DNA from 4 places in the Bradyrhizobium sp. HKCCYLS3013 genome. Region 3 is predicted to be linked to each of the others. Evidence: predicted binding sites of a transcription regulator. Region 3 holds the regulator's gene; each other region holds the start of a gene.

What was found. The regulator PhoB, encoded in region 3, activates phosphate uptake and scavenging genes when phosphate is short. The targets are predictions, from matches to a motif close to TGTCATNNANCTGTCAT.
Region 1: a site for PhoB is predicted at 4,084-4,100, ahead of ACQR1F_RS19540 (UDP-2,3-diacylglucosamine diphosphatase). Genes of this name have one in related genera too.
Region 2: a site for PhoB is predicted at 2,881-2,897, ahead of ACQR1F_RS28880 (Orn/Lys/Arg decarboxylase N-terminal domain-containing protein). Genes of this name have one in related genera too.
Region 4: a site for PhoB is predicted at 3,861-3,877, ahead of phnF (phosphonate metabolism transcriptional regulator PhnF). Genes of this name have one in related genera too.

Annotation. Positions count from the first base shown of each region.
Region 1 covers NZ_JBNPTK010000010.1:206,217-213,299, forward strand. The annotation lists gene ACQR1F_RS19525 (hypothetical protein) at 1-340, shown strand, start outside; gene ACQR1F_RS19530 (caspase family protein) at 494-2,200, shown strand; gene ACQR1F_RS19535 (threonine ammonia-lyase) at 2,211-3,200, opposite strand; gene ACQR1F_RS19540 (UDP-2,3-diacylglucosamine diphosphatase) at 3,248-4,060, opposite strand; gene pyk (pyruvate kinase) at 4,253-5,671, opposite strand; gene ACQR1F_RS19550 (tartrate dehydrogenase) at 5,843-6,916, opposite strand; gene glgX (glycogen debranching protein GlgX) at 7,013-7,083, opposite strand, start outside.
Region 2 covers NZ_JBNPTK010000022.1:49,724-56,806, forward strand. The annotation lists gene cobD (threonine-phosphate decarboxylase CobD) at 1-438, shown strand, start outside; gene cobS (adenosylcobinamide-GDP ribazoletransferase) at 435-1,154, opposite strand; gene ACQR1F_RS28870 (histidine phosphatase family protein) at 1,151-1,744, opposite strand; gene cobT (nicotinate-nucleotide--dimethylbenzimidazole phosphoribosyltransferase) at 1,744-2,799, opposite strand; gene ACQR1F_RS28880 (Orn/Lys/Arg decarboxylase N-terminal domain-containing protein) at 2,944-5,301, shown strand; gene ACQR1F_RS28885 (GNAT family N-acetyltransferase) at 5,310-5,882, shown strand; gene ACQR1F_RS28890 (hypothetical protein) at 5,891-6,103, opposite strand; gene ACQR1F_RS28895 (hypothetical protein) at 6,373-6,501, opposite strand; gene ACQR1F_RS28900 (hydroxyacid dehydrogenase) at 6,535-7,083, opposite strand, start outside.
Region 3 covers NZ_JBNPTK010000001.1:300,478-307,560, forward strand. The annotation lists gene pstS (phosphate ABC transporter substrate-binding protein PstS) at 336-1,346, shown strand; gene pstC (phosphate ABC transporter permease subunit PstC) at 1,444-2,442, shown strand; gene pstA (phosphate ABC transporter permease PstA) at 2,446-3,327, shown strand; gene pstB (phosphate ABC transporter ATP-binding protein PstB) at 3,324-4,148, shown strand; gene phoU (phosphate signaling complex protein PhoU) at 4,179-4,895, shown strand; gene phoB (phosphate regulon transcriptional regulator PhoB) at 4,912-5,619, shown strand; gene ACQR1F_RS01410 (trypsin-like serine protease) at 5,767-7,083, shown strand.
Region 4 covers NZ_JBNPTK010000001.1:681,133-688,215, reverse strand. The annotation lists gene phnK (phosphonate C-P lyase system protein PhnK) at 1-749, opposite strand, end outside; gene ACQR1F_RS03305 (alpha-D-ribose 1-methylphosphonate 5-phosphate C-P-lyase PhnJ) at 742-1,626, opposite strand; gene ACQR1F_RS03300 (carbon-phosphorus lyase complex subunit PhnI) at 1,623-2,726, opposite strand; gene phnH (phosphonate C-P lyase system protein PhnH) at 2,730-3,341, opposite strand; gene phnG (phosphonate C-P lyase system protein PhnG) at 3,341-3,796, opposite strand; gene phnF (phosphonate metabolism transcriptional regulator PhnF) at 3,915-4,640, shown strand; gene ACQR1F_RS03280 (phosphodiesterase) at 4,671-5,510, opposite strand; gene ACQR1F_RS03275 (ABC transporter ATP-binding protein) at 5,518-6,570, opposite strand; gene ACQR1F_RS03270 (ABC transporter permease) at 6,576-7,083, opposite strand, start outside.

The sequences.
Region 1 (7,083 bases), on a different contig from region 3:
GCCTCCAGTCCCGGCGCCAATCCCCAGCGCGCCCGTATCGCCACCGCTTCCGGAGGCGATCACCATCGAGACCCTGGCCGCCGTGGCGGCTGCGGTCGCAGCTCAATCTCCCGCAGCGGCCCCGCAGGCCGACGTTGCGCCGAGCCAGCAGGTCCGCCCGACCGCTGCCGCGGCTCACAGCACCAGCGCATCCGCGATGCCCAAGCCTGCCTACGAGCCGTCGCTGGGATCGACACTCCTGTCGAACGGCCTTCTGCAGCGGCCACAGGCGCCCGCCAATGACTCGCTGGCACCGATCCGTCGCATGACCCAGCCTGAGAAGATCGCATTCTTCTCGTAGGCCGAGAGCATCTCGGCCACCTCCTGTTGAACCTCGATCACTGAGCACCAAGGGTGCCGCGTTGATGGGTGACGCGGATCACGTACGCCACTGCGTGATCTGCGTAGCCTGCTCCTCAAGCCATTCGCTTTGCGCATGCTTGAGGAGAACGCCGTGTCCGTTCCGAAATTTCGCGCTGTAACGTCCGCCTGGAAATCCCTGCTCATGTCCGCGCTGCTGGGCCTGATGGCCTGGATCGGCCCGGACTCGGCGTTCGCCGCCGGCGGTGAGCTCGACACCCTTCACACGCCACCACGCGCGCTGGCAGCTCCCTCACCGGCAAGGGAGAGCAACACGCCCGCCGCGATCCCTCAAGGAGCCGAGCCACGCGTCGCGCTCGTGATCGGCAATGCGAGCTATCAGAACGCGCCGCCGCTGGAGAACCCGGACAACGACGCCCATGCTGTTGCCAAGCTGTTGAACTCGGCCGGCTTCGAGGTGATCACGGCGACCGACCTGACGCAGAACGAGATGCTCAAGGTCGTGGAGGATTTTTCGAGCCGGGTGGCAGCACACGGCCCGAACACCGTGGCAATGGTCTACTACGCCGGCCATGGGGTTCAGCTCGCGGGGGAGAACTATCTGATCCCGATCGATGCCCGTATCTCAGCGCCCTCCGACCTGACGACGGGGACCATCCGGCTGGTGGATCTGATGGCGACGCTCGACGCCATCCCGAGCCGCATGCGGATCGTCGTACTGGACGCCTGCCGCAACAATCCATTCCCTGCCATCAACGATGCCGGACGCGGATTGGCCATCGTCGACGCGCCGAACGGCTCCATCCTCGGATACTCGACCTCGCCCGGCGCGGAGGCGCTCGACGGCCGCGGCGAGCACAGCCCTTATGCGCAGGCCTTCCTCAACCTCGCGCGACAGCCGAACCTGCCGATCGAGCAATTGTTCAAGCGCATCCGTCTGCAGGTCAACCAGACCACCGACGGCCGGCAGACGCCGTGGGAAAGCTCTTCGCTCACCGGCGATTTCACCTTCTTCGGGGATACGCTGGTCGCGGCCGCGCGCCCTGCCGAGAATGCGCCGGTGATCCAGATGGCGGCCGACCTGCCCAGCCGGTCCGTGCGGCAGGCCTATGACTACGTGCTGTCGGAGAACCGTCCGCAATATTATCGCGAGTTCATCGCGATGTATCCGCGCGATCCGCTCGCCGACCGCATCCGCGCCCTGCTCGCCGGCCTCGTGCAGGCCGCGGCGTGGCACGAGGCCGTACTGGCGAATTCGCCGGCCGCCTATCGGAGCTTCCGTGAATCCTATGCCGACAGTCCATATGCGCCGGTCGCGCTGCGGCTGCAGGGACAGCCTCGGCCCATCCCCGTGCTCCAACCGAGCCGCCTCATGATGCCGCCGCAACTGGCGCCGATCGCGCGACCGTTCAATCCGGGCGCCCAGATCCCGCAGCCGAAGCTGCCGACCACCACCATGCCGCCGCACGGGCCGCTGCCGCCCACGGTCGTCACGAAAGGCGATGCCGTCAACAACACAGGCCCCGGCAAGGTCGCTGATCCCAGGCCAATCGCTCAGACCAGGTTACGCGACAGGATCATGCCGCCGGCAAATCCGCCCGTGACTACGAAAATCCAGCGCGACCCACTGAAGCGCAGTCCTGGTCGGCCATTCGACACCCGCGAGGTCCGGCGTCCCTTCCCCGGCAATTCCGGACCGTTCAAGCCGAACATCAACGCGTCGCATCCGTCGATGGCGCGGGGTCAAGGCGGCCCGACGCGGGGCGCGCCGCACGTCGCGCAGTCCGGACTGCGGATGGGTGGTGGAGGATCGGCAAGAGGCGGCCTCGGCTTTCGCTGAGGCTTGATCGTCAGGCAATCAGCCGGGCGTAGAGCTCAGCGTCGACATTGCCGCCGGAGAGCACGATCACCACCGTCTTGCCCGCCGCGTCCAGCCGGCCGGCCAGCAATGCCGCGAGCCCGACCGACCCGCCGGGCTCGACCACGAGCTTCAGCTCCCGGAAGGCAAAGCCGACCGCCCGCCCCACCTCCTCATCCGAGGCCTCGACCGCAGCCGACAGAAGTTGGCTGTTGATCGCGAAGGTGATCTCGCCGGGAATCGCCGCCATCAGCGCGTCGCAGATGGTTCGGCCCTTTGCATCGTGGGCCTCGCGGTGACCGGCCCGCAGCGAGCGCGCATGGTCGTCGAAGCCCTTTGGCTCGGCAACGATCATCTGCGTCTGCGGATATCGCGCCTTCACCGCGGTCGAGACGCCGGCAAGCAGCCCGCCGCCGGAAGCAGGCACAATCACCAGATCCGGCGACAGGCCGAGCGCAGCAAGGTCGTCGGCGATCTCGCGGCCGACGGTGCCCTGCCCGGCGATGACAAAGGGATCGTCATAGGGCGGCACCACCGTCGAGCCGCGCTTTGCAGCGATGTCGCGCGCGATCGCTTCGCGGTCCTCGCGGTCGCGATCATAGAGCACGACGTCGGCGCCGAACGCCTTGGTGCGCTCGCGCTTGGCCGCCGGCGCATCCGAGGGCATCACGATCGTGGCGTCCATGCCCAGCAATGTGGCGGCATGGGCGACGCCCTGCGCATGATTGCCGGAGGAGAATGCGACGACGCCGTTGCCGCGCGCTGCTTGCGGGATCGACGCCAGCTTGTTGTAGGCGCCGCGGAACTTGAACGAGCCGGTCCGCTGCAGCACCTCCGGCTTCACGAAAACGTTCGCTTTGAAGCGCTCGCTGAGCACGGGAGCCGGCAGCAGCGGGGTCCGCACGGCCACGGGCGCGAGGACGCGTGCCGCCGCATCGATGTCGGCGGCGGTCACGGGCAGGATCGGGGAATGAGCTGTCATGCCCCGATTTTACCGCGCCCGATTGCCGAGAGGCAAGGGAGCCGGTGTCAGGCGGCGCGGGCGGCCAGCTGCGGAACCGGCGCCGGCTGCCGCTGCGGATCGGTCCAGGTGAGGATCTCGAAGCGGCCGTCCTCGTGCTCGACCAGCGCCGTGCAGCTTTCGACCCAGTCGCCGCAATTCATGTAGCGGATGCCGTCCTGGTCGCGGATGACGGCGCAATGGATGTGGCCGCAGATCACGCCGTCAGCGCCATGCCGGCGCGCCTCGGAGGCCAGTGCCGTCTCGAACGCGCCGATATAGTTCACCGCGTTCTTGACCTTCTGCTTGGCCCATTGCGACAGCGACCAATAGGGCACGCCGAACATGCGGCGGAAGAAGTTGACCAGCCGGTTCATCTGGATCGCAAAATCGTAGGCCTTGTCGCCGAGATGGGCGAGCCAGCGCGCGTTCTGCACGACCAGATCGAAGATGTCGCCATGGATCACCAGATAGCGTTTGCCGTCGGTGCCGGTGTGCACGATGTTCTCGACGACGTCGATGCCGCCGAAATGCGTGCCGTAGTAGCCGCGCAGGAACTCGTCGTGATTGCCGGGGACGTAAACGACCTTGGCGCCCTTGCGCGCCTTGCGCAGCATCTTCTGCACCAGGTCGTTATGCGACTGCGGCCAATGCCAGCTCGATTTGAGCGCCCAGCCATCGATGATGTCGCCGACCAGATAGATCGTATCGGCATCATGGTGGCGCAGGAAATCGACCAGGAGATTGGCCTGCGAGCCGCGGGCTCCGAGATGAACGTCCGAGATGAACAACGTCCGAAAGCGCCGAGCCGGGCTTTCTTCACCAGCAGTCTCAAGTCCCATGCGCGCCCACCTAACAGCCCCTGATGACACCGCGATGACGAACGGCCTCACTGGCAGAACCCGTCCTGCCGGACCGCGACCGGACACCGCTCGTTCGACGACTCGCGACGCCCTTCGTCACTGCCCCGCGATACCAGCGCGGTGCGACAATCAGGCGACAGGCGGGCGGCGCGAACAGGGAAAATCGGCCTCCTATCTCGGCATGGTGACGACGCGCAGATTGTTGGTGGTGCCGGCCTGCGCGAACGGGATGCCGGCGACGACGACGAGCAGGTCGCCGGCTTCCGCGAACTCCTCCTGCATGGCAAAGAAGGTCGCGCGCTCGACCATTTCCTCGTAGTTCTGCACGTCCTGCGACAGCACGCTGTGCGCGCCCCACAACAGGCACATGCGCCGCGAGGTGTCCTCGTTCGGCGTGATCGCCAGAATCGGCAGGCTCGGCCGCTTGCGCGCAACGCGGGAGGCCGAAGTTCCGCTCGACGTATAGGCCACGATCGCCCTGGCGTGGATCGCCGACGCCAGGTCGGCCGCGGCGGTCGCCACCGCATGCGGTGCGGTCTGCTCCTCGCCCGGCTGCGTCGCCTCGACGATGGAGCGGTACATCTTGTGGCCCTCGGTTGCCTTGATGATGCTGTCCATCATCGCGACCGCCTCGCGCGGGTATTGCCCGCTGGCCGATTCCGCCGACAGCATCACCGCGTCGGCGCCGTCATAGATCGCGGTCGCGACGTCGGAGACCTCGGCGCGGGTCGGCGTCGGCGTCGCGACCATCGAATCCAGCATCTGCGTCGCGACGATCACCGGCTTCACCGCGAGCCGGCAGGCGCGCACCAGCTCCTTCTGCTTGCCCGGCACGTCCTCGTTGGGAATCTCGACGCCGAGATCGCCGCGCGCGACCATGATCGCGTCCGACAGCTGGATGATGTCGTCGATGCGCTCCAGCGCCGCCGGCTTCTCGATCTTGGACATGATGCCGGCGCGGCCATTGATCAGGCCCCTCGCCTCCAGCACGTCGGACGGCTTCTGCACGAACGACAGCGCCACCCAGTCGACGCCGAGGTCGAGCCCAAAGGCAAGATCGGAGCGGTCCTTGGCCGTCAGCGGCGACAGCTCCAGAATCGTGCCCGGCAGATTGACGCCCTTGTGATTGGAGATCGCGCCGCCGACGATCACCTTGGCTTCGATCCAGTCGTCGCCGAGGCCCATGACGCGCACCCGCACGCGGCCGTCATCGATCAGAAGATCGTGACCGGGCGCGACCGCCGCAAAGATCTCCGGATGTGGCAACGGAATCGACGTCTTGTCGCCCTCGGTGCCGTTGAGGACAAACCGAATCGTCTCGCCGGCTTCGACCTGGATCTTCTTGTCGCGCAGCGTGCCGACACGAATCTTCGGACCCTGCAGATCCATCAAGATGCCGATTGGCCGCTGCACCTCCTTCTCGAGGGCGCGGACCGCGGCATGGACCCTGGCGTGATCGGCCTGCGTGCCGTGACTGAAATTGAGACGAAATGTGTCTACACCGGCGAGGAACAGCGCTTTCAGCATCTCCGGAGAATTGCTCGCGGGACCGACAGTCGCGACGATCTTGGCTCGACGGTGACGACGCATGATGTGTCCTTTCTCCTGAAGCCCAGGTCACTTAAGTCCGTGTCTCGCGTCACCATGACATGCATGTGATTAGCATGCGCGGACGCAGCGGAAGCGCTGATATACGCCCCGCAGCGTCCATTGCAAGCGCGACGCGGAACACGCCGAAATTGTGCAAGAGAGTGGCACGCCTCAGACGTTGGAGCCGTGGATCGCGTCGATGACGGCGTCGGTCACCTCCTTGGTCGTCGCCTTGCCGCCCACGTCGGGCGTCAGGATGCCGGCTGCACACACCTTTTCCACGGCCGCCATCAATCGCACGGCCGCGTCCCTCTCGCCGAGATGCTCGAGCATCTGCGCGCCGGTCCAGAACGTCGCCACCGGATTGGCGATGCCCTTGCCGGTGATGTCGAACGCCGAGCCGTGGATCGGCTCGAACATCGACGGGAAGCGCCGCTCCGGATCGATGTTGCCGGTCGGCGCCACGCCGAGGCTGCCGGCGAGCGCGCCGGCGAGATCGGACAGGATGTCGGCATGCAGGTTGGTCGCGACGATGGTGTCGAGGCTCTTCGGCTGCAGGGTCATGCGCACGGTCATCGCGTCGACCAGCATCTTGTCCCAGGTCACGTCGGGGAATTCCCGCGCCACCTCGGCGGCGATCTCGTCCCACATCACCATGCCGTGGCGCTGCGCATTCGACTTGGTGACGACGGTGAGGAACTTGCGCGGCCGCGACTGCGCCAGCTTGAACGCGTAGCGCATGATTCTGGCGACGCCGACGCGTGTGAAGACCGCGACCTCCGTGCCGACCTCTTCAGGCAGGCCGCGATGCGCGCGGCCACCCATGCCGGCATATTCGCCCTCGGAATTCTCGCGCACGATCACCCAGTCGAGATCGCCGACGCCGACATTGCGCAAGGGCGAGGCCACGCCGGGCAGGATCTTGGTCGGGCGCACATTGGCGTACTGATCAAAACCCTGGCAGATCGGCAGCCGCAGGCCCCACAGCGTGATGTGATCGGGCACGTCGGGCGCGCCGACCGCGCCGAAATAGATCGCATCGAATTTCTTGAGTTCGGTAAGGCCGTCGGCCGGCATCATCACGCCGTGCTTCTTGTAGTAGTCCGAGCCCCAGTCGAAGGTCTTGACGTTGAAGCTGATGTCGCCCGCGCGCTTGGCGAGTGCCTCGAGCACGCGGACGCCTTCGGAGATGACCTCGGGGCCGATGCCGTCGGCGGGAATGGCGGCGATGGAATGGGTGCGCATTTGAGCTTTTCTTGACCTCTGTCCGGGCGTTTCACCCGGACAGCTTTTGCACGACATCCCGCGAACGACAAGCCGGCGCCGGGCTGTGTCGCCGCCCTACCCCAGCGGCGCCTCCGCGATGTCGAGCAGCGCGCCGAGGCCGTGGCGCAGGCCGCGCATTGGCTGCT
Region 2 (7,083 bases), on a different contig from region 3:
TTCGGAAAGGCTTACGGCCTGGCAGGATTGAGGCTCGGCTTTGCCATAACTTCCCAGGACCTGGCCGATCAATTGCGCCGTGCGCTGGGTCCATGGGCCGTGTCTGGACCTGCGCTTGCGATAGGTTCGATTGCTCTGGCTGACGACCAATGGCTGCGGGACGCACGCGTGAGGCTGGTGTCCGACGGACAACGGCTCGATACGATGCTGACCGCGTCCGGCTGCCAAATTCACAGCCTCGGTTCCAGGGCTCTTGGCGGAACACCCCTGTTCAGGCTGGTCGAGAACGCGAATGCTGCCGCATTGGCCGAGCGGCTCGCCCGGCACGGCATCCACGTCCGGCGTTTTCCGGCTCAGCCAAACTGGCTGCGCTTCGGCCTGCCAGGCGACGAGTCCGAGTGGCAGCGGCTGGCGCAGGCGCTCGGCGGCGCCTTCTAGCCGAGCACGCAGGCGGCAAGCAGCAGTGTTTCCGTGACCTCGATGCTAGCGCCATGGCAATCACCAGTGATGCCGCCGAGCCGCCATTGCCAATAGAATGCGACCGCCGGCAGGAGCACGATGGCGAGCAGCGTCGGGACCGCGCCGGCCAGCGCGGCGATCACGAGCACGCCGCCCCACGCGATAATGACATTCCAACCGACGCTGTTCGCGACGCTCGCGCCGAGCCCCGGCTTCAGCGACAGCAGCGTCTTGGTGCAGACCAGCGTTCCCAGCCGTGCCCAAGCCGGGATCAGCAGCAGCACCCAGGCCGTCGGGCCCGTGGCCAGCTCGGCGATCAGCACCAGCTTGGCGGCGATCTGAAGCGATATCGCGACCACGGCGAAGCTGCCGGCATGGGGATCGCCGAGCACGGCGATGAAGCGTTCAGGCTTGCCATGCGCGGCGCCGAACGCATCAGCGACGTCGCCGAGCCCATCGAGATGCAGCGCGCCGGTGATCCAGATCCAGGCGACCAGCACGGCCAGCGCGACGATCCACGGATCGGCCTCATGAAAAAGGCGGGCGATCAGCGCCAGACAGGCGCCAATCACCAGTCCCGCGGCCGGAAACCAGACCGACGCCCGCGCAAGATCGTCCGGTCGCGACTCCGCGACGCGTGGGGTCGGCAGCCGCGTCAGGAACTGCAATGCAATCCAGAATTCACGAAGCGTCATGGCTGAATGATCTCGACGATTTCGCCCCAAGCTACACCATCATCGCCCTGCCCGGCTTCGAGTGTGATCCGCGTGCCGGGACAGATACGCAGGCTCCATAGCTGGCGCAGCGGCCAGCCGAGCAGATGCGACAGCGCGGCACGCACGGCGCCGCCATGCGTCACCACCAGAACCGGCGCAGGCCCGGACTTTGCCAGAATGCGATCAGTCGCGCGCGTGACACGCGCTCGCAGATCGACCCAGCTCTCACCGCCCGGTGCCCGGACTGTGGGATCAGCATGAAAGGCGTCGAGCAAACCTTTCCCCCCGGGCTCGGCGGCGAGGTCACGGCGGCTTCGCCCGTCCCAGTGCCCGAAATCGAGCTCGCTCCAGTCCGCATCGATGTCCAGCGCGCAGCCGGCCTGTCGCGCATAGTCCTCCGCCGCCGCACGTGCGCGCGCCAACGGCGAGCTGACAACGCTGCGCCAGATCCGGCTCTGCGTCTGCCGCCGGAATTGGTCCCAGCCGAGGTCGCTGAGCGGCGGGTCGGTACGGCCGTCGAGATGGCCGTCCCGCCCCGTCGTCCCGTGCCGCAGCAGATCGATCCGCATCAGGGCTTGGCTCCTGATACAGCGGCCTCCGCGAAGGTCGCCATGCCCCCGTGAAGCGCACAAGCCAGCCGGATGATCGGCAGCGCGGTGGCGGCGCCGGAGGCCTCGCCGAGCCGCAGATCGAGGTCGATCAGAGGACGCGCGCCGAGCGCGTCGAGCACAATGGCGTGGCCGCGTTCGGCCGAGCGATGCGAGAACAGCAGCCACGCACGGCAGGACGGATTGAGGCGGACGGCAACCAGCGCCGCGACCGAGACGATGAAGCCGTCGACCAGCACCGGCCAGCGCCGCTGCGCGGCGGCGACGATCGCGCCGGCCATCGCGATGATCTCGAAGCCGCCGACCGCTTTCAGGATGTCCGCGACGGCCGCTCCCGCCGTGAGCCCGTGTCGCCGCAATGCGTCGACGATCACCGCGGCCTTCCTGGCCCGCCCGTCGGCGTCGAGCCCGGTGCCGCTGCCGACGGTGTCGACAGGCGCACAGGACAGCAGCGCGGCGGCGATCGCCGCCGCCGACGTTGTATTACCGATCCCCATCTCGCCGAAGATCACGAGTTGCGGCGCGTGATCGGCCTGCCGCAGCACCGCCCGCCGTCCGGCTTCGGCCGCGAACGCAACCTCCTCCGGCGTCAGCGCCGCCTCGGTGCTGAAATCGCGGGTGCCGCGCCGCGGCTTGTCGACGACGACGCCGGGCACCGGCTCATGCGCCAGCGTCCCGACGTCGACCACCTCAAGCGGGCAGCCCAGACTGCGCGCCAGCACCGAGATCGCCGCACCACCGGCCGCGAAGTTGTGCAGCATCTGCACCGTCACTTCCGGCGGATAGGCCGACACGCCCTGCGCCGCGATGCCGTGATCCCCTGCGAACAGCACCACCGGGACCCTGTCGGCCCCCGGCCGTTCCAGGGCCTGCAGCGCCGCCAGTTCGACCGCCACCTGCTCCAATCGCCCAAGGGCGCCAAACGGCTTGGTCAACTGCGCCTGGCGTTCCAGCGCCGCCTGCCGATGGAGTTCGGACGGGGCCGCACAATCAAGGCTGATCCATTCAGGAAGCACCGCGGATCCTTTCAGCGTCACTCGGGTTCGGGACGATTGCCACCGCGAGACGGCCGAGACAAGCTCCGTGAGGCGCCCAATTGTCATCGAACCGTCATCGAACGTGACGACAGGTGGCTGCCCCACCCAGCCCGAAAGACGCTCATGGATTACTTCCGCCGCTTCACCTTCCTGTTCGCCGCGCCCGTGTTCGAGACCGACGATCTCGCCGGCGTCCGCTTCAACCAGATCATCGAGGAGATCCAGCGCTCGGGCTTCGAGGTGGTGCGCGCCCGCAAGCTGGAGGACGCCGAGATCGCGGTGCAGACGGACGCCGCGATCGGCTGCATGGTCGTCGACTGGGGCAAGAAGGGACTGGAGGGCAAGACGGCGTCGCTGATCAATCTGATGCGCCGGCGCGGACTGGACTTCCCGATCATCCTCCTGATCCGCCGCAAGCGGTTCGAGGATCTGCCGGTCGAGGTGCTCGACTTCATCGACGGCTATGTCTTCCTGTCGGAGGAGACGCCCGCCTTCATCGCCAAGAACCTGATCAGCCGGCTGAAGCAATACGCGGAGACGCTGAAGACGCCGTTCTTCGGCACGCTGGTCGACTATGCCGAGGAAGGCAACCAGCTCTGGACCTGTCCCGGCCACAATGGCGGCGTGTTCTACAGCCGCAGCCCGATCGGCCGGATCTTCGTCGAGCATCTCGGCGAAGCCGTATTCCGCGACGACCTTGACAATTCCGTGCTCGATCTCGGTGATCTCCTGACCCATGAGGGACCGGCGCTGCGCGCGCAGAAGGAAGCGGCGCAAATCTTTGGCGCCGAGAAGACCTATTTCGTCCTCAACGGCACCTCGACCTCCAACAAGGTCGTGTTGGGCGCGCTGGTCACCGATGGTGACCTCGTGCTGTTCGACCGCAACAACCACAAGGCGGCCCATCATGGTGCGCTGCTCATCTCGGGCGGCGTCCCGATCTACGTCCCGACAGTTCGCAACCCCTGGGGCCTGATCGGCCCGATGCGCTGGGACCTGCTCGACGAGCAGCACCTGCGGCAACAAATCCGCGACAACCCGCTGGTGAAGGACCCCGACGCCTGGCGCAAGGAGCGGCCGTTCCGCGTCGCGGTGGTCGAGCAGTGCACCTATGACGGCACGATCCACAGCGCCGAGATGATCCTGAAGCGGATCGGCCACCTCTGCGACTACATCATGTTCGACGAGGCCTGGGCGGGGTTCATGAAGTTCCACCCGCTCTATGCCGGCCGCTTCGCCATGGGCCTCGGCGATCTCGGACCCGACGCACCAGGCATCATCGCCACGCAATCGACCCACAAGCAGCTCGCGAGCTTCTCCCAGGCCTCGCAGATCCACGTCAAGGACCGCCACATCAAGGGGCAGCGGCGGCGGATCGAGCATCGGCGCTTCAACGAGAGCTTCATGCAGCACGCCTCGACATCGCCGTTCTACCCGCTGTTCGCCTCGCTGGACGTCGGCGCGCAGATGATGAAGGGCCGCTCCGGCGAGGTGCTGTGGGACGACACGATCCGGCTCGGCATCGAATTGCGCAAGAAGATCCGGGCGATGCGCAGGGAATTCGAGGAGAAGGAGAAGGATCCGGCACGGCGCTGGTTCTTCGAGCCGTTCGTGCCGGATCGCGTCTCGATTCCCGATGCGGCCAATCCCGGAGCCAGCCACGATGTGGCCTGGGAGGCGATCTCGACCGACCAGCTCGCGACCGACGCGTCCCTCTGGCAGCTCGCGCCCGGGGCCGCATGGCACGGCTTTCCGGATCTCGCCGCCGGCTTCACCATGACCGATCCGAACAAGCTGACCCTGCTGACCCCAGGCTTTGATCGCGCCACCGGCGGCTATGCCGACCACGGCATCCCGGCGCCGATCGTCGCCCAATATCTGCGCGAGAACCGCATCGTGGCGGAGAAGAACGACCTCAACTCGCTGCTGTTCCTGCTGACGCCGGGTGTCGAGGCCAGCAAGGCCGGAACCCTGATCAGCGGCCTGGTCGCCTTCAAGCGGCTCCACGATGACAACGTGCTGCTGGAGGACGCCATTCCGGAGTTCACCCGGAAGCGCTTTGCGCGCTACGGCAAGCTGCGGCTGCGCGACCTCTGCGGCGAGATGCATCGGTTCTATCGCGAGGCCGAGGTGAGCGCGCTGCAGGCAAAGCAGTTCCAGCCGCAGCATTTGCCGGAGATCGCGATGTCGCCGCGCGAGGCAGCGCGTGCACTGATGCGCAACGAGGTCGATTACCTGCCGATCGACCAGATCGCCGGGCGCGTTGCGACGACGCCGTTCGTGGTCTATCCGCCGGGCATCGCTACCATCGTTCCGGGCGAGCGGCTCTCCGCGCGCGCCCAGCCGATGATCGATTACCTCAAGATGTTCGAGCGGGCGTTCAACGCCTATCCCGGCTTCGACGTCGAGATCCAGGGACTGTACAAGGAGCTCGACGAGTCCGGCCGGATCCGGCTCCACACCTATGTCTGCGCAGAGTAATTCGAACCATGGACAGCGCGATCACGGCTGGCGAGACCGAGCCGCCGGTCCTCGTCAGGCCATCCCGGGACGAGGATGTCGAGGCCATGCTCTCGATCTACCGGCGGCACGTCCGCCGCGGGGTCGAGGACAGCGCCCCCGGTTCCGGCGCGCCGGAGCCGGACGATCTCAAGCAGCGGCGCAAGAATCTGCGCAATCATCGCCTGCCGCATCTGGTTGCGACATTCCGCGGCGAGGTCGTGGGCTATGCCTATGTCGTCCTGTTCAGGAAGCGGCCGGCCTATCGGTTCGCGGTCAAGCATTCGATCTATGTCCACCATGAGCATCTCGGCCGTGGTGTCGGCCGGCTGCTGATGCAGGCGCTGATCGATGCGTCCGCCGCGGCGGGATATCGGCAGATGATCGGCTATATCGACGCCGACAACGTCGCCTCGCTCGGCATTCACGAACGCTTCGGATTCGCCAGAGTGGGGCTGCTGCCGGGCGTCGCCTACCGCTACGGCCGCTGGTGCGACACCGTGATGGTGCAGCGCTCGCTCGGCCCCGGGGCCCGCGATGCACCGGCTGGGCTGAGCCGCTGAGCCGCAGCTCAGGAGGGAAAGTCGGCCGCCTTCACCTCGATGCGGTCGGCGTGCAGCGACCAGTCGCGCAGCTCCTGCTGTTCGCAGAACCTGGACTTTGCGATTTCTGCGGCTTCGCCTTCGCTGTCGGCCTCAACCTCCAGCGTGCTCTGGCAAATCTCGCACTGGCGGCCATTCTCGCCCAGCACGTCCTTCAGGAAATGGATGACGTAGCGCGACATGCAACCTCCTGCCTCTCACGCAGTGATCGAGGAGATGTTAGCGCGCTTCTCCGTCCGCTGTTGACCGATATCAAGCGGCCGACGCAAATATTTGACGCAGCTCGTGGAACCGGCGCTCAGGCTCCGACCGAAGGCAGGCTTGCGGCGGCAATCGCGACGAACTGCGACACGGCGCGACGGACGCGGCCATGGGTCGACTTCAGGATGGCGTTCAGCCGGCGCATCGGACCAGTTTCCCTTCCGCGCCGAGCGAAAAAAATGGCCTAAGCTCATGGCGCCTCTGGAAAAATGATCAGCCGCCGCCGGGCTGTCGAGACGGCGCAGAAAATAGCAATGTCCACGTCGCCGCAGCCGCCCGGGAGAGAAGATTCATTGCCGCCCTGCGGCTTGCGACGCATGAAATCTTCTCCCCGCAACTCCCCCTCTCCCGGCTAGCCCGGCGCCAATCCGAACGCCTCGCGGAAACGGGCGCTGTAGCGCGGCCAGGCCTCGGGATTGATCAGGCGCGGCGGCCGGCCGCCGTCGAGCGCGGCGAGCAGTTGCTCGGCCGCGATCCGGCCCATGTTCTGCCGCGCCTCCCGCGTCACGCCGGCGGTGTGCGGGCTCGCCAGCACGTTGTCGAATTGGAGCAGCGGATGATCCGGCGGCGGCGGCTCCTTGGCCCAGACGTCGAGCCCGGCGCCGGCGATGCGCTTTTCGCTCAGAGCAGCGAACAGCGCCTCCTCATCGTGGATGAAGCCGCGGGCGGTGGTGACGAAATAGGCATGCGGCTGCATCAGCGCAAACTCCCGGGCGCCGATCATGCCGCGGCTGTCTCTCGTCAGCGGGCAGTTGATCGAGACGAAATCCGAGCGCCGCATCAGGTCATGGAGGTCCACCTTCTCCGCGCCGCGGGCCGCGATCTCCTCCGACGAGAGATAGGGGTCATAGGCCAGCACCGTCATGCCGAGGAGGCCGCGACATAGCTCGGCAACCCGGCG
Region 3 (7,083 bases):
AACGACACCGATGATTTGGCGGCCCCTTGTGGCAACTTCCACGTCGGGCGCAGCGGCCGCATGGGGTCGATGAGGTTGCGCGCGGCATCGCCGGGTCCTCCAATCTCGTTGAGCAGTGCTCGCAAACGGCGAGGGGCGGAGGCCCGCATGAAACCCCGCCCGCGCTCCGTAAAAACTCGGGTCAAATTCTAAATATCAAGAATTATCAACGGCTTGTGACTGTCATCCGACTGTCATCGAACCTTTATAAAAGCCACACTGAGGCCCCGTAAAGCGGCCGGGGAAGCGCAATCGGGCGCAGATGGCGCTTCGCTTCCCGAGCATGGAGACCAGCTATGAATTTCGTCAAAGCTATCGTCGCTGCCGGCTTGGTCGCCGCATCGACGTCGGCGTTCGCTGCCGACATCACCGGTGCGGGCGCGACGTTCCCGTTCCCGATCTATTCCAAGTGGGCCGACGCCTACAAGAAGGAGACCGGCAACGGTCTGAACTACCAGTCGATCGGCTCCGGCGGCGGCATCAAGCAGATCCAGGCCAAGACCGTGACCTTTGGCGCCACCGATGCGCCGCTCAAGGCCGAGCAGCTCGAGAAGGACGGCCTGGTGCAGTGGCCGATGGTGATGGGCGGCATCGTGCCGGTCGTCAACCTCGAGGGCGTGAAGCCGGGCGAGATGGTGCTGGACGGCGAGACGCTCGCCAACATCTATCTCGGCAAGATCACCAAGTGGGATGACGCCGCGATCAAGAAGCTCAACCCCAGCGTCAAGCTGCCGTCGGACGCGATCGCTGTCGTCCGCCGCTCCGACGGTTCGGGCACGACCTTCAACTTCACCTATTATCTCTCCGAGGCGAGCGCCGACTGGAAGAGCAAGATCGGCTTCAACACCGCGGTCGAGTGGCCGGTCGGCGTCGGTGCCAAGGGCAACGAAGGCGTGTCCGGCAACATCGGCCAGACCAAGAACTCGATCGGCTATGTCGAGTACGCCTATGCCAAGCAGAACAAGCTGACCTACACGGCCATGGTGAACAAGGCCGGCAAGACCGTGCAGCCGACCGTCGAGGCCTTCCAGGCCGCCGCCGCGAATGCCGATTGGACCAAGGCCCCCGGCTACTACGTGATCCTCGCCAACCAGCCCGGCGACAAGTCCTGGCCGATGACGGCCGCGACCTTCATCCTGATGCACAAGGAGCCGACCGACAAGGCCGCGTCCGCCGAGGCGATCAAGTTCTTCAAGTGGTCGTTCGAGAAGGGTGGCAAGATGGCCGAGGAGCTCGACTACATCCCGATGCCCGACAGCGTCGTGAAGCTGATCGAGAAGACCTGGTCTGCCGACATCAAGAGCTGAGCTGGACGTATCGAAAATTCCCCTCTCCCGGCCGCCGGGGGAGGGGTGCTACCGGGGTTGAGGCGTGTCCAAGGAACAGGGGGCGGAATTGGCAGAGATGGCGGTTCAGACCGAAGTCGGCGACATCGCGGCTGCTGCCGGGCCCTACGACCGGGCGCGCGCGCTCAGTGCCTTCAAGCTTGGCGACGTCACCTTTTACTGGATCACCCGGCTCGCCGCGATCTCGGTCCTGTTGATCCTCGGCGGCATCATCATCTCTCTCATCATCGGCGCCTGGCCGGCGATGAAGGCCTACGGCTTCGAATTCCTGTGGACGCGGCGCTGGGCGCCGTCGGCCGATCCGCCGGTGCTCGGGGCGCTCGGCCCGATCTACGGCACCCTGGTCACGTCCTTCATCGCGATGCTGATCGCGATTCCGGTGGGTCTCGGCATTGCGATCTTCCTCACCGAGCTGTGCCCGCAATGGCTGCGCCGTCCGATCGGCATTGCGATCGAGCTGCTCGCCGGCATTCCCTCGATCATCTACGGCATGTGGGGCTTCTTCGTTCTGGGCCCGTTCCTGGCCTACACGTTCCAGCCGTTCATGATCAATCTCTGCTCCGGCATCCCGGTGCTGCAGGACATCTTCGCCGGTCCGCCGTCCTATCTCAGTCTGTTCAACGCCTCGCTGATCCTGGCGATCATGGTGCTGCCCTTCATCACCTCGATCTCGGTCGACGTGTTCAAGACCGTCCCGCCGGTGCTGAAGGAAGCGGCCTACGGGGTCGGCTGCACCACCTGGGAGGTCGTGCGCAGCGTCGTCATTCCCTACACCCGTGTCGGCGTCATCGGCGGCGTCATGCTGGCGCTGGGTCGTGCGCTCGGCGAAACGATGGCGGTGACCTTCATCATCGGCAACTCGTTCCGGATCTCATCGTCGATCTTCGCGCCGGGCACCACGATCTCGGCCGCCATTGCCTCTGAGTTCCAGGAGAGCGACGGCCTGCACCAGTCGAGCCTGATCCTGCTCGGCCTGCTGCTCTTCGTGCTCACCTTCTTCGTGCTGGCGAGCGCGCGCCTGATGCTCATGCGGCTCCAAGCAAAGGCGGGAAAATAAGCCATGTCCAGCGCAGATTCGCTCACCGCCGATACGCCGGTCAATCCGATCTATGCGCGCCGACGCCGCAGGGACATCGTGATCCGCGGCCTCTGCGTCGCCGCCGCGCTGTTCGGCGTCACCTGGCTGGCGCTGATCCTGTTCACGCTGTTCTATAACGGCCTCGCCGGCCTCAGCCTGCAAGTGTTTTCCGCCGACACCCCGCCGCCGGGCTCGAGCGAAGGCGGCCTGCGCAATGCCATCGTCGGCTCTCTGATCATGACGGTCATCGGCGTCGGCATCGGCGCGCCGCTCGGCCTGTTCGCCGGCACCTATCTGGCCGAGTACGGCCGCAACGACCGCCTGACCTCGGTGATCCGCTTCATCAACGACATCCTGCTGTCGGCGCCCTCGATCATCATCGGCCTGTTCATCTATGGCGCTGTCGTGGTGCCGATGGGCGGCTTCTCGGCGCTCGCTGGCTCGCTGGCGCTGGCGGTCATTGTCATCCCCGTGGTGCTGCGCACCACCGAGGACATGCTGCTGCTGGTGCCCAACCCGCTGCGTGAGGCGGCCTCGGCGCTCGGCCTGCCGCGATCGCTGGTGATCCGGCGCATCGCCTATCGCGCGGCGCGCTCGGGCCTGATCACCGGCGTGCTGCTGGCCACCGCCCGCGTCGCCGGCGAGACCGCGCCCTTGCTGTTCACTGCGCTGTCGAACCAGTTCTGGAGCCTCAACCTCTCCAAGACGATGGCCAACCTGCCCGTCACCATCAACAACTTCGTCCAGAGCCCCTATGCCTATTGGAAGCAGCTGGCCTGGAGCGGAGCCCTTCTGATCACTCTGGCCGTGCTCGCCCTGAATGTCAGTGCACGCATTCTCGGCGCCGAGAGGAACGCAAAATGACCGACCTGTCCGTATCCGTCAGCCAGCCCAATCCCGCCGCGCTGAACGGCAAGGTTTTGCCGGAAGCCCCCGCCAAGGTGACCGCGCGCAACCTGAACTTCTATTACGGCGATCACCACGCGCTGAAGAACATCAACCTGTCGCTGGGGACCAACCGCGTCACCGCGTTCATCGGCCCGTCCGGCTGCGGCAAGTCGACCCTGCTGCGCATCTTCAACCGGATGTACGATCTCTACCCGGGCCAGCGCGCCGTTGGCCAGCTCATGCTGGACAACACCAACATCCTCGATCCCAAGCTCGACCTCAACCTGCTGCGGGCCCGGGTCGGCATGGTGTTCCAGAAGCCGACGCCGTTCCCGATGACGATCTACGAGAACATCGCCTTCGGTATCCGGCTGTATGAGAAGATCTCCAAGTCGGAGATGGACGACCGGGTCGAGAAGGCACTGCGCGGCGGCGCGTTGTGGAACGAGGTCAAGGACAAGCTCAACGCTTCGGGCCTGTCGCTGTCAGGCGGCCAGCAGCAGCGGCTGTGCATTGCGCGCACCGTGGCGGTCCGGCCGGAGGTGATCCTGTTCGACGAGCCGTGCTCGGCGCTCGATCCGATCTCGACCGCCAAGGTCGAGGAGCTGATCCAGGAGCTCGCCGAAAACTATACGATCGCCATCGTGACGCATAACATGCAGCAGGCGGCGCGCGTCTCCGACAAGACCGCCTTCATGTATCTCGGCGAGCTGATCGAGTTCGACGACACCAGCAAGATCTTCACCTCGCCGAGCGATCGGCGGACCCAGGATTACATCACCGGCCGGTTCGGCTGACGCCGACGACATTGACTTCAGGAGATCATCATGGCCAGTGAACATACCGCCAAGGCGTTCGACAGCGATCTGCAGGATCTCACCCGGCTGGTGTCGGAAATGGGCGGCCTCGCCGAGCGTCTGATCGTCGATTCCGTCGATGCGCTGGTGCGGCGCGACATCGCGCTCGGCCAGAAGGTGGTCGCCACCGACGCCGAGGTCGACAAGCTGCAGCGCATCATCGAGGAGCGCGCCGTTCTTACCATCGCCCGGCGACAGCCGATGGCGGTCGACCTGCGCGAGATCGTCGGTGCGATGCGGGTCGCCACCGATCTGGAGCGCATCGGCGATCTCGCCAAGAACATCGGCAAGCGCGTCGCGGCGCTGGAGAGCGACTTCCATCCGCTCAAGCTGATCCGCGGGCTCGAGCACATGACCGACCTGGTGCAGTCGCAGGTCAAGACGGTGCTGGACGCCTATGCCGCGCACGACCTGCCGGCGGCGATGACGGTGTGGAAGGGCGACGAGGAGGTCGACGCCATCTGCACCTCGCTGTTCCGCGAACTCCTGACCTACATGATGGAGGATCCGCGCAACATCTCGTTCTGCATCCATCTGATGTTCTGCGCCAAGAACATCGAGCGCATCGGCGATCACGCGACCAACATCGCGGAGACCGTCTTCTATATGATCGAAGGCCAGCAGATCATGGACAAGCGCCCGAAGGGCGACATGACGAGCTTCGCATCGACGATCCCCGGCAACTGAGAGAGACGGTTCTGACATGGGCGCCCGAATTCTGGTGGTGGAGGACGAGGAGGCGCTGACGACGCTCCTGCGCTACAACCTCGAGGCCGAAGGCTACGAGGTCGAGACGGTGGCGCGCGGAGACGAGGCCGACACACGGCTGAAGGAGCGCGTTCCCGATCTCGTCGTGCTCGACTGGATGCTGCCGGGCCTGTCCGGCATCGAGCTGTGCCGCCGCCTGCGGGCGCGGTCCGAGACCCGGCAATTGCCGATCATCATGCTCACCGCGCGCGGCGAGGAGAGCGAGCGCGTGCGCGGCCTCGCGACCGGCGCCGACGACTACATCGTCAAGCCGTTCTCGGTGCCGGAGCTGCTGGCGCGCGTGAAGGGCCTGCTGCGGCGGGCGAGCCCGGAGCGGCTGGCGACCGTGCTGTCCTATGGCGACATCGAGCTCGACCGCGAGAAGCGCCGCGTGGCGCGCTCGGGACGGCCGATCGATCTCGGCCCGACCGAATACCGCCTGCTCGAGTTTTTCCTGGAGCATCCCGGCCGCGTGTTCAGCCGTGAGCAGCTGCTCGACAGCGTCTGGGGCCGCGACATCTATATCGACGAGCGCACGGTCGACGTCCATATCGGCCGCCTGCGCAAGCTGCTCAATCCGGGCCGCGAGCAGGACCCGATCCGCACCGTGCGCGGCGCCGGCTATGCGCTCGATGATCGCTTCGCCAAGAGCGAGCAGGTGTAAGGGGCGATCGGGCGTGAGGATGAAGCAGGTGTGAGGCGCGAGGGGGCCCGATTGAGGAGATCGTGGTCCGCTTTCCGCCACGCCGCCGCCGTCTTGATCATGTCAGCTCGGCGGCCCCTGACGATGTTTCGGTCCCAGCGGACGCCCTTGATCAAGATCATCATCATATCTCTAGCCGTCCTGCTCGGCAGCGCGGCGGGCGCCGCGGCCGCCGAGCTCGAAGACGCGGTCGCCGCGGCGGGAAACGGACAACACGCCGCGGCGATGCGCCGCCTGCTGCCGCTGGCCGCCAAGGGCGATGCGCGGGCGCAGTTCGACGTCGGCTTCATGGAGGCCTTCGGCTGGGGCCAACCGCGCAACCCCGCCGAGGCGCTGGCGTGGTATCGCAAGGCCGCCGATCAGGGCCTCGCCGTCGCCCAGCATTATCTCGGCATCGCCTATGTCAACGGCGAAGGTGTCGCGAGCAATTATGGCGAAGCCGGCCGCTGGTTCAGCCGCGCGGCAGCGCAGGGCTTCGCCCAGTCGCAATACATGCTGGGCCTGATGCTGCTCGACGGTCGCGGCGTGAAGCAGGACGTCGTGCAGGGCTACGCCTGGCTGGTGATGGCGGGTCGCAGCGGCGTGCGATCGGCCGGCCGCGACGTGCAGAGGGTCAAGCTGACGGAGCCGCAGCGCGTCCAGGCCCAGAGCGCCATTGCGGCCTGGCGGCCGAAGCCGGAATCGGCGGAGGCGGGCGTCGCCGCTCCGCGTCCGGAGCAACTGCTCGGGCTCGACCGCCACATCGGCGAGGTCGTCGATCCCACCTCGTGGCCGGCGTCGTCGATCGGCGTCGTCACCGTCGCGCAATACTCGACCGGCGGCTGGTGCACCGGCACTCTGGTCGCGCCGCGCGTCGTGCTCACCGCCGCGCATTGCGTGTTCAACGGCGTCGCGCAGGTCAGCCCCGGCAATGTCCGCTTCCTGGCCGGCATGAACAGGGGCACGCCGGCGGCATCGTCGGTCGCCGACAAGCTGATCGTGGCGCCGGACTTCGTCCCGACCCGGCACGACAGATGGTCGCTCGACCGCTCGCCCGCCGATTGGGCGCTGATCGTGCTGAAGGATGCGCTGCCGTCGAAGCCGGTCGCGGTCAAGGCGCTGACGCGCGAGGAACTGCAGGCTGCGACCACCGCCGGAACCATCTCAGAGATCGGCTACGGCCAGGAGCGGCGCTATTCGCCGACCGGCCAGCGCAATTGCAGCGCCGGCATGACCAGCGATGCCCGGCTGCTGACGGTGCATTGCCTCGCCAATTTCGGCTATTCGGGCTCGCCGATCCTGGCCGAGGTCGGCGGGCAGCCGACCGTTGTCGGCATCTTCTCGGCGTTCCACGAGGAGACCCGGCTGATGTTCGCTGCGCCCGCCAGCCAGTTCGAGGCGGTCGTGCAGCGCGAGATTGCGGCGCAGAGTGCCTCGGCGCGGTGA
Region 4 (7,083 bases), 380 kb from region 3:
CGCGGATCGTCGAGCACCTGGTCGGTGAGGCCGGTCTCGATCACCCGCCCCTCCTTCATGACCATCACACGATGCGACAGCAGCCGCGCCACCGCGAGATCGTGGGTCACGACGATGGCCGCGAGGCCGAGCTCGTTGACGAGGCTGCGCATCAGATCGAGCAGGCGCGCCTGCACTGAGACGTCGAGGCCCCCGGTCGGCTCATCCATGAACACCAGCCGGGGCTCGGTCACCAGATTGCGCGCGATCTGCAGCCGCTGCCGCATGCCGCCGGAATAGGTCCGCGGCGCATCGTCGATGCGGGCGACATCGATCTCCACGCGATCGAGCCAGGACGAAGCCGTCTGCCTGATCCGGCCATAGTTGTTCCAGCCGACCGCCATCAGCCGCTCACCGACGTTGGCGCCGGCGGAGACCGCCATGCGCAGGCCCTGCGCCGGGTCCTGATGGACATAGCCCCAATCGGTTCGGAACAGAAAGCGGCGCTCCGCCTCGCCAAGCCCGGCAAGATCGCGCAGCACGCCGTCGCGCATGCGGTAGGACACGCGGCCCAACGTCGGCGCCATTTGCGCCGACAGCATCTGCAAGAGTGTCGATTTGCCCGAGCCGGACTCGCCGACGATGGCGAGCACCTCGCCGGGATAGAGCACGAAGGAGACATCGCGGCAGGCTGCCAGGCGGCCGTAGCTCTTCGCAAGCCCTTCCGCGACGAGCAGCGGCTGATCGGATGCGCTGATCATCTCAGCCATGGGCGCTCTCCTTGTGCGGGGGGACGCTCTGCGCGCCACAATGTCCGGATGCCTGGCGGCCCTCGCAATAGTCGGTGTCGGAGCAGACGAACATGCGGCTGCCCTTGTCGTCGGTCACGATCTCGTCCAGATAGGACTCCTCCGCGCCGCACAGCGCGCAGGGCGCGTCGAACTTGTAACGCGTGAACGGATGGTCCTCGAAATCCAGCGAGACGACCGACGTATACGGCGGAATGGCATAGATTCGCTTCTCGCGTCCCGCGCCGAACAATTGCAGCGCCGGGCAATTGTCCATCTTGGGATTGTCGAACTTCGGCGTCGGCGACGGATCCATCACGTAGCGCGCATTGACCTTGACCGGATAGGCGTAGGAGGTCGCGATGTGACCGAAGCGCGCGATGTCCTCATAGAGCTTGACGTGCATCAGGCCATACTCGGCCAGCGCATGCATGCGGCGGGTCTCGGTCTCGCGCGGCTCGAGAAAGCGCAGCGGCTCGGGGATCGGCACCTGATAGACCAGCACCTGCCCCTCGTGAAGCGGCGCCTCGGGAATGCGATGCCGGGTCTGGATGACGCTCGCCGCTTCCGTCGAGGTCGTGGTGGCGACACCCGCGGTCTTGGCGAAGAACTTGCGGATCGAGATCGCATTGGTCGTATCGTCCGAGCCCTGGTCGATGACCTTGAGCACGTCGCAGGGACCGAGAATGGCCGCAGTGACCTGCACGCCGCCGGTGCCCCAGCCATAGGGCATCGGCATCTCGCGGCTCGCGAACGGCACCTGATAGCCGGGAATCGCGATCGCCTTCAGGATGGCGCGGCGGATCATCCGCTTGGTCTGCTCGTCGAGATAGGCGAAGTTGTAGGTCGGTGCGTTCATTCCGCAGCTTCCTTCAATTCGGGAGCGGCATTGGCCTCGGCGAACTCCCGGCGCAGCTTGCGCAGCAGGCCGAGCTCGGACTGGAAGTCGACATAATGCGGCAGCTTCAGATGCTCGACGAACCCGGTCGCCTGCACATTGTCGGAGTGCGACATCACGAACTCCTCATCCTGCGCCGGTGCAACCATGTCCTCGCCGAGCTCGCGCGCCCGCAGGGCACGGTCGACCAGGGCCATCGACATCGTCTTGCGCTCGCTCTGCCCGAAGGCGAGGCCATAACCGCGGGTGAAGCACGGCGGCTCGGTCGCCGAGCCCTTGAACTGGTTCACCATCTGACATTCGGTCAGCTCGACCGATCCGAGCGGCACCGCGAAGCCGACCTCCTCGGCCACGAACTCGACCTCGACGTCCCCGAAGCGGATTTCGCCGGCGAAGGGATGGTTGCGGCCATAGCCGCGCTGGGTCGAGTAGCCGAGCGCGAGCAGAAAGCCCTCATCGCCACGGGCCAGGTTCTGCAGCCGCAGATCGCGGTCGGCGGGAAAGCTCAGGGGATCACGGGTGAGATCGCCGACCGGCGCGCCAACCTCGGCTTGCGGCGACGGCTCGATCAGTCCGTCCTGACCGAGAATATCGGTGACACGCGGCGTCGGCGCATTCGGCGCCTCGGCACGGGCCGGCAGCTCCGGCTCGACGCCGGCCGCCAACTGCGGATCGAGCAGCCGATGCGTATAGTCGAAGGTCGGCCCGAGCACCTGGCCGCCGGGAATGTCCTTGAAGGTCGACGAGACACGCCGCTGCACCCGCATTGCGCCGGTATCGACCGGCTCGCTCGCGCCGAAGCGCGGCAGCGTCGCGCGAAAGGCGCGCACCAGAAAGATCGCCTCGATCAGATCACCGCGCGCCTGCTTGATCGCCAGCGCCGCGAGCTCGCGATCGTACAGCGAGCCTTCGCTCATCACGCGATCGACGGCGAGCCCCAACTGCTCGGAGACCTGCGCCAGCGACAGCTCCGGCACATCGCGATCACCCCGGCGCTCATGCGCCAGCAGCCGGTGCGCGTTCTCGATGGCGCGCTCGCCACCCTTGACGGCAACATACATGCCTCACTCTCCTGCGGAAACGAGCCGGGTCGTTCGCGGGATGGCGACGATGGACGAGCCATCGACCAGCACGACGTCGACACCACGCGGAAACAGCCTCTCATTGATCGACAGCCGCTCGAACAGGTCAGTCGGCGCGACCGTCGCACGGAACGATGTCGTCCCGTCGATGCCCGGACCACGCAGCTCGAACGCCGGACCTCTGGACAAGCTCGGCACCTGCAGGACCAGCGTCGTCGAGCGATCGGGATATTCGGCACTGCCGAGCGCGAATGAAGTCAGATCGGGAAGCGTTTCCGGATCCGCCGCGACCGCAAAGCAGGCGAGCGCCGCGTCGGCGACGATCGGCGCCCCCGTGTGAAACTTGAGCCAGGCGCCGACCTCGGACGTGCCGGCGAGCGAAGCATCAAGCCAGATCGGCGTATCGTGATCGAACAGGGTCAACGCGATCGCGGCGGCACCAGGCATCAACGACGACGGCCGGCCGACATGGCCCTCGACCTGTCGCACGCTTCCCGGACGCGCCATGGCCTCCATGACGATACGGAAGGTGGATTGCGCGGACAGCACATTGTCGGCGAAGCCGGGCTGCAGATCGGAAGCGGCGGCACCCATCAGCCTTCTCCTCGCACCATCGTATAGAAATCGACACGCGTGGCCGCAGCCTGCTCCGCGCGGTCGGCCCGCGATGCACGCATCTGCGCCTGCAACGGTGCGACCACCTGCGTCTCGATCGATCGCACATGGCTTGATGACTGGATCATCGCGTCACACAGCGCGATCAGGCGCGCCTTGTCGGCGTCACGTCCCAGCACATAGCCAAACCCGACCTCGCCGCTCTCGAGCCGCACCGCGGCGCGCGACACCGTCGCCTCGCCGACATTGAACGGCGCACCGTCGCCGCCGATCCGTCCCCGCAGCATCACCAGGCCATTCTCCGCCGGACGAAGATCGCGATACTCAGGCACCGCGAGGTCATTCAGCCTGGCGCGGATGTCCGCATGCGAGGCATGCGCCAATACCCGCATAGCCGCCCTGCGCCGGTCCTGCATCGTGGTCTCGCCGTCCATCGTCATCCCGATCTTGCCGTCTCGAAGTTGTCTATGTTAATAGACAACTTCGTAGCGAAGCGCCATGACTGTTTGATGACATGGGCGTGATTTCAGGCCGGACAGCGGAGAGCCGTGGATGAGCATGCAAGGCGCCGACTCGGGCGTGGCGCTGTGGCGGCGGGTGGCCGACGGCATCGAGCGCGACATCGCCGACGGCCGCTTCGCGGCCGGAACGCGCCTGCCCGGCGAGACCGAAATCGCCGAAACCTATCGCGTCAACCGTCATACGGTGCGTCGCGCGCTCGCGACCTTGGCGGAGCGCGGCCTCGTGCGCGCCGAGCGCGGCAGCGGCACCTATGTCGAAGCGCCTCGTCTGTCATATCCTCTGAGATCGCGCACCAGGTTCTCCGAGATCGTGGGGGCCGGCGGGCGCGAGCCGCGTGGACAGCTGATCGCAGCGTCCGAAGAGCCCGCGACGCGCGAGCTCGCGCGCGAGCTGCGATTGAAGACGGGCGCACCATTGGTGCGGATCGAGGCGCTGCGTCTCGCCGACAAGACGCCGATCTGCGTGAGCACATCCTGGCTGTCGGCCGAGCGTTTCCCCGAGGCCGGCCACATCTTCGCGTCGGTGCGCTCGATGACCGCCTTGCTCGCCCATTACGGCATTCGCGACTATCGCCGCGGCGCGACCAGAATCACGGCGGCGATCGCCGACGCGAGCGACGCCGCGCGGCTCGACCTCGCGCTTGGCCGTCCGGTGCTGGTGGTCGACAGCACCGATGTCGATGCCGACGGGACGCCGCTCGTCAGCAAGCGCTCGCGTTTCGCCGCGGAGCGCGTGACGTTCGAGGTGGAGAGCTAGACCAGACGTCCGCTACTCCCCCGTGCGCGCTCAGTCGATGAGCGAGCCGTCCTGATTGAAGAACGGATGCGGCCCGTCGAAATCGCCGATCGGCACCTGATGGGTGACGACCGTTCCGAAGCCCGGTCCTGGAAACCAGGCATGAAGGTGAAAGGCCGGCGGCTCGACCCGGAAGGATGGCGGGCGCAGCTCGGCCAGATCGAGCGCGACGGCATGGTTCGGCGCTGGACAGATCGTGCAGGGAATGCCCGCAAACCGGGTCAGCGTCGCGCGATGAACGTGACCGCATCCGATCAGTTGCACCCGCGGATGGCGCGCGAGGATCGCCGCGAGATCGTCGGCATTGCGCAGGTTCTGCCGGTCCATGTGCCAGATGCCGGTGGTGAATGGCGGGTGGTGCAGGAACAGCAGGGCCGGCCTTTCGCTGGAGGTGGACAGCCTGGCATCGAGCCATTGTAGACTCGCCTCGTCCAATTCGCCATGCGGATGGCCGGGCACGCTGGAATCGAGCAGAAGCAGATCGAGACCGGCCAGTTCCACATGCTGGTTCAGTGGCGCCGACTGCTCATGAGCAGCGCCGGGAAACGCCGCGCGCATCAGTTCGCGGGAATCGTGATTGCCTGGTACGGCGGCGAATGGAATCTCGAGGCCGGCAAGAAGATCTTTCAGATGATCGTACTCGGCCGGCGACGGCGTATCGGCGAGATCGCCCGAGATCACCACCAGATCGAGCTTCGGCGCGAACCGGTTGAGCTCCATGATGCAACGGGCCAGCGCACGCGCCGTATCGACGCGGCGGTAGGCGAGCCGGCCGGGCGCCTTGATGTGCAGGTCGGAGATCTGGGCAATGGTGACGGGGCTCTTGGTCATCGGCTGATCAACCCTTCTCCGGCAGCAGACGAATGGACCCGGGCGCAATCCGCAGGCCGATCCGCTCGCCCGCAGCGACCCTGATCGTATTCGGCGCGTCCACGGTCAGTGCGATCGAGGCGGCATCGCGGACAACGATCCGCTGCCGGTCGCCGGCAAAGCGGACGCTGTCGACGACGCCGGTCAGACTCGATACCGCGGCGTCGACGATCGCGATCGTTTCCGGCCGAACCATCGCCACCGCCAGGTTGCGTGGACCGGGATCCGCGATCGGCTGCCGGCCTCCCGGCAGAACGAGCTGGCCGCCGTCGAGCGGCGCCTCGATGATGTTGGCCGCGCCGACGAACTCCGCGACGAAACGATCGGCCGGCGCAAAATAGACCTCTTGCGGCGTCCCGATCTGGGCGATCGCGCCCTTGCGCATCACGACGATGCGGTCGCCGAGCTCCATGGCTTCAGCCTGATCATGCGTGACGTAGATCGCCGTGATGCCGAGCGTGCGCAACAGGCCGTTGAGCTCGCCGCGCAGGCGCTCCCGCAAGGCGGCATCGAGTGCGGTGAGCGGCTCGTCGAGCAGCAGCACGCTCGGGCGGATGGCGACTGCGCGCGCCAGCGCGACGCGCTGACGCTGACCGCCCGAGAGCTGATCGATGCGCCGGTCTTCAAGACCGCCCAGATTGGTCAGCGCGACCAGCTCGGCGACGCGCGCGGCGCGCTCCGGCTTGGCCACGCGGCGGATCTTGAGCCCGTAGCCGATATTGTTCGCGACCGTCATGTTGGGGAACAGCGCGTAGGACTGGAACACCATGCCGACATTGCGCTTCTCGATCGGCTGTCGCGTCAGATCCCTGCCGTCGAACAGCACGCGCCCGCCCGCATCGGGCGTTTCGAGCCCGGCCACGATCCGCAGCAGCGTGGTCTTGCCGCAACCGGACGGCCCCAGCAGCACCAGCGTCTCGCTCTGCGCGATGTCGAGCGTGGCGCGCGCGAGCGCGCACGTCCCGTCGGCAAAGGTCTTGCCGCAATTCTCCACCTTGAGGGCGGCTCCATGCCGGGTCATCGTGCTCACCGCAGGCTTCCTCTCTCGCCGACCCATTGCATGGCCACCAGCAGCGGGATGATCATGACGAAGAAGATCAGCGTGTAGGCGGATGCGACCTCGAGCCGCATCGATGCGTAGCTGTCGGCGAGACCGACCGGCAGTGTCTTGGTCAACGGCGTATGCAACATCCAGGTCAGGTTGAACTCTCCAAGAGATAGTGTCACCACCATGAGGCTGCCCGCCAGGATGCCGGGCGCGGCGTTGGGAACGATGACGTCGATGAAGCGGCGCCATGGCGCGGCTCCGACCGATGCGGCGCCTTCGTCGAGCGATGTCACGTCGATCGTCGAGAACACCGCCATGACGGACCGCACCATGAACGGCATCGTGAAGATCACATGGCCGACGAGGATGAACAGCCACGAGCGACGGAAGCTTCCGGCCCCGCCATAGGTGAGCAACAGCGCCAGCGCGATGGCGAGCCCGGGAATCGCGAGCGGCAAGGTGATGATCTCCTCGACCAGCCGCGCC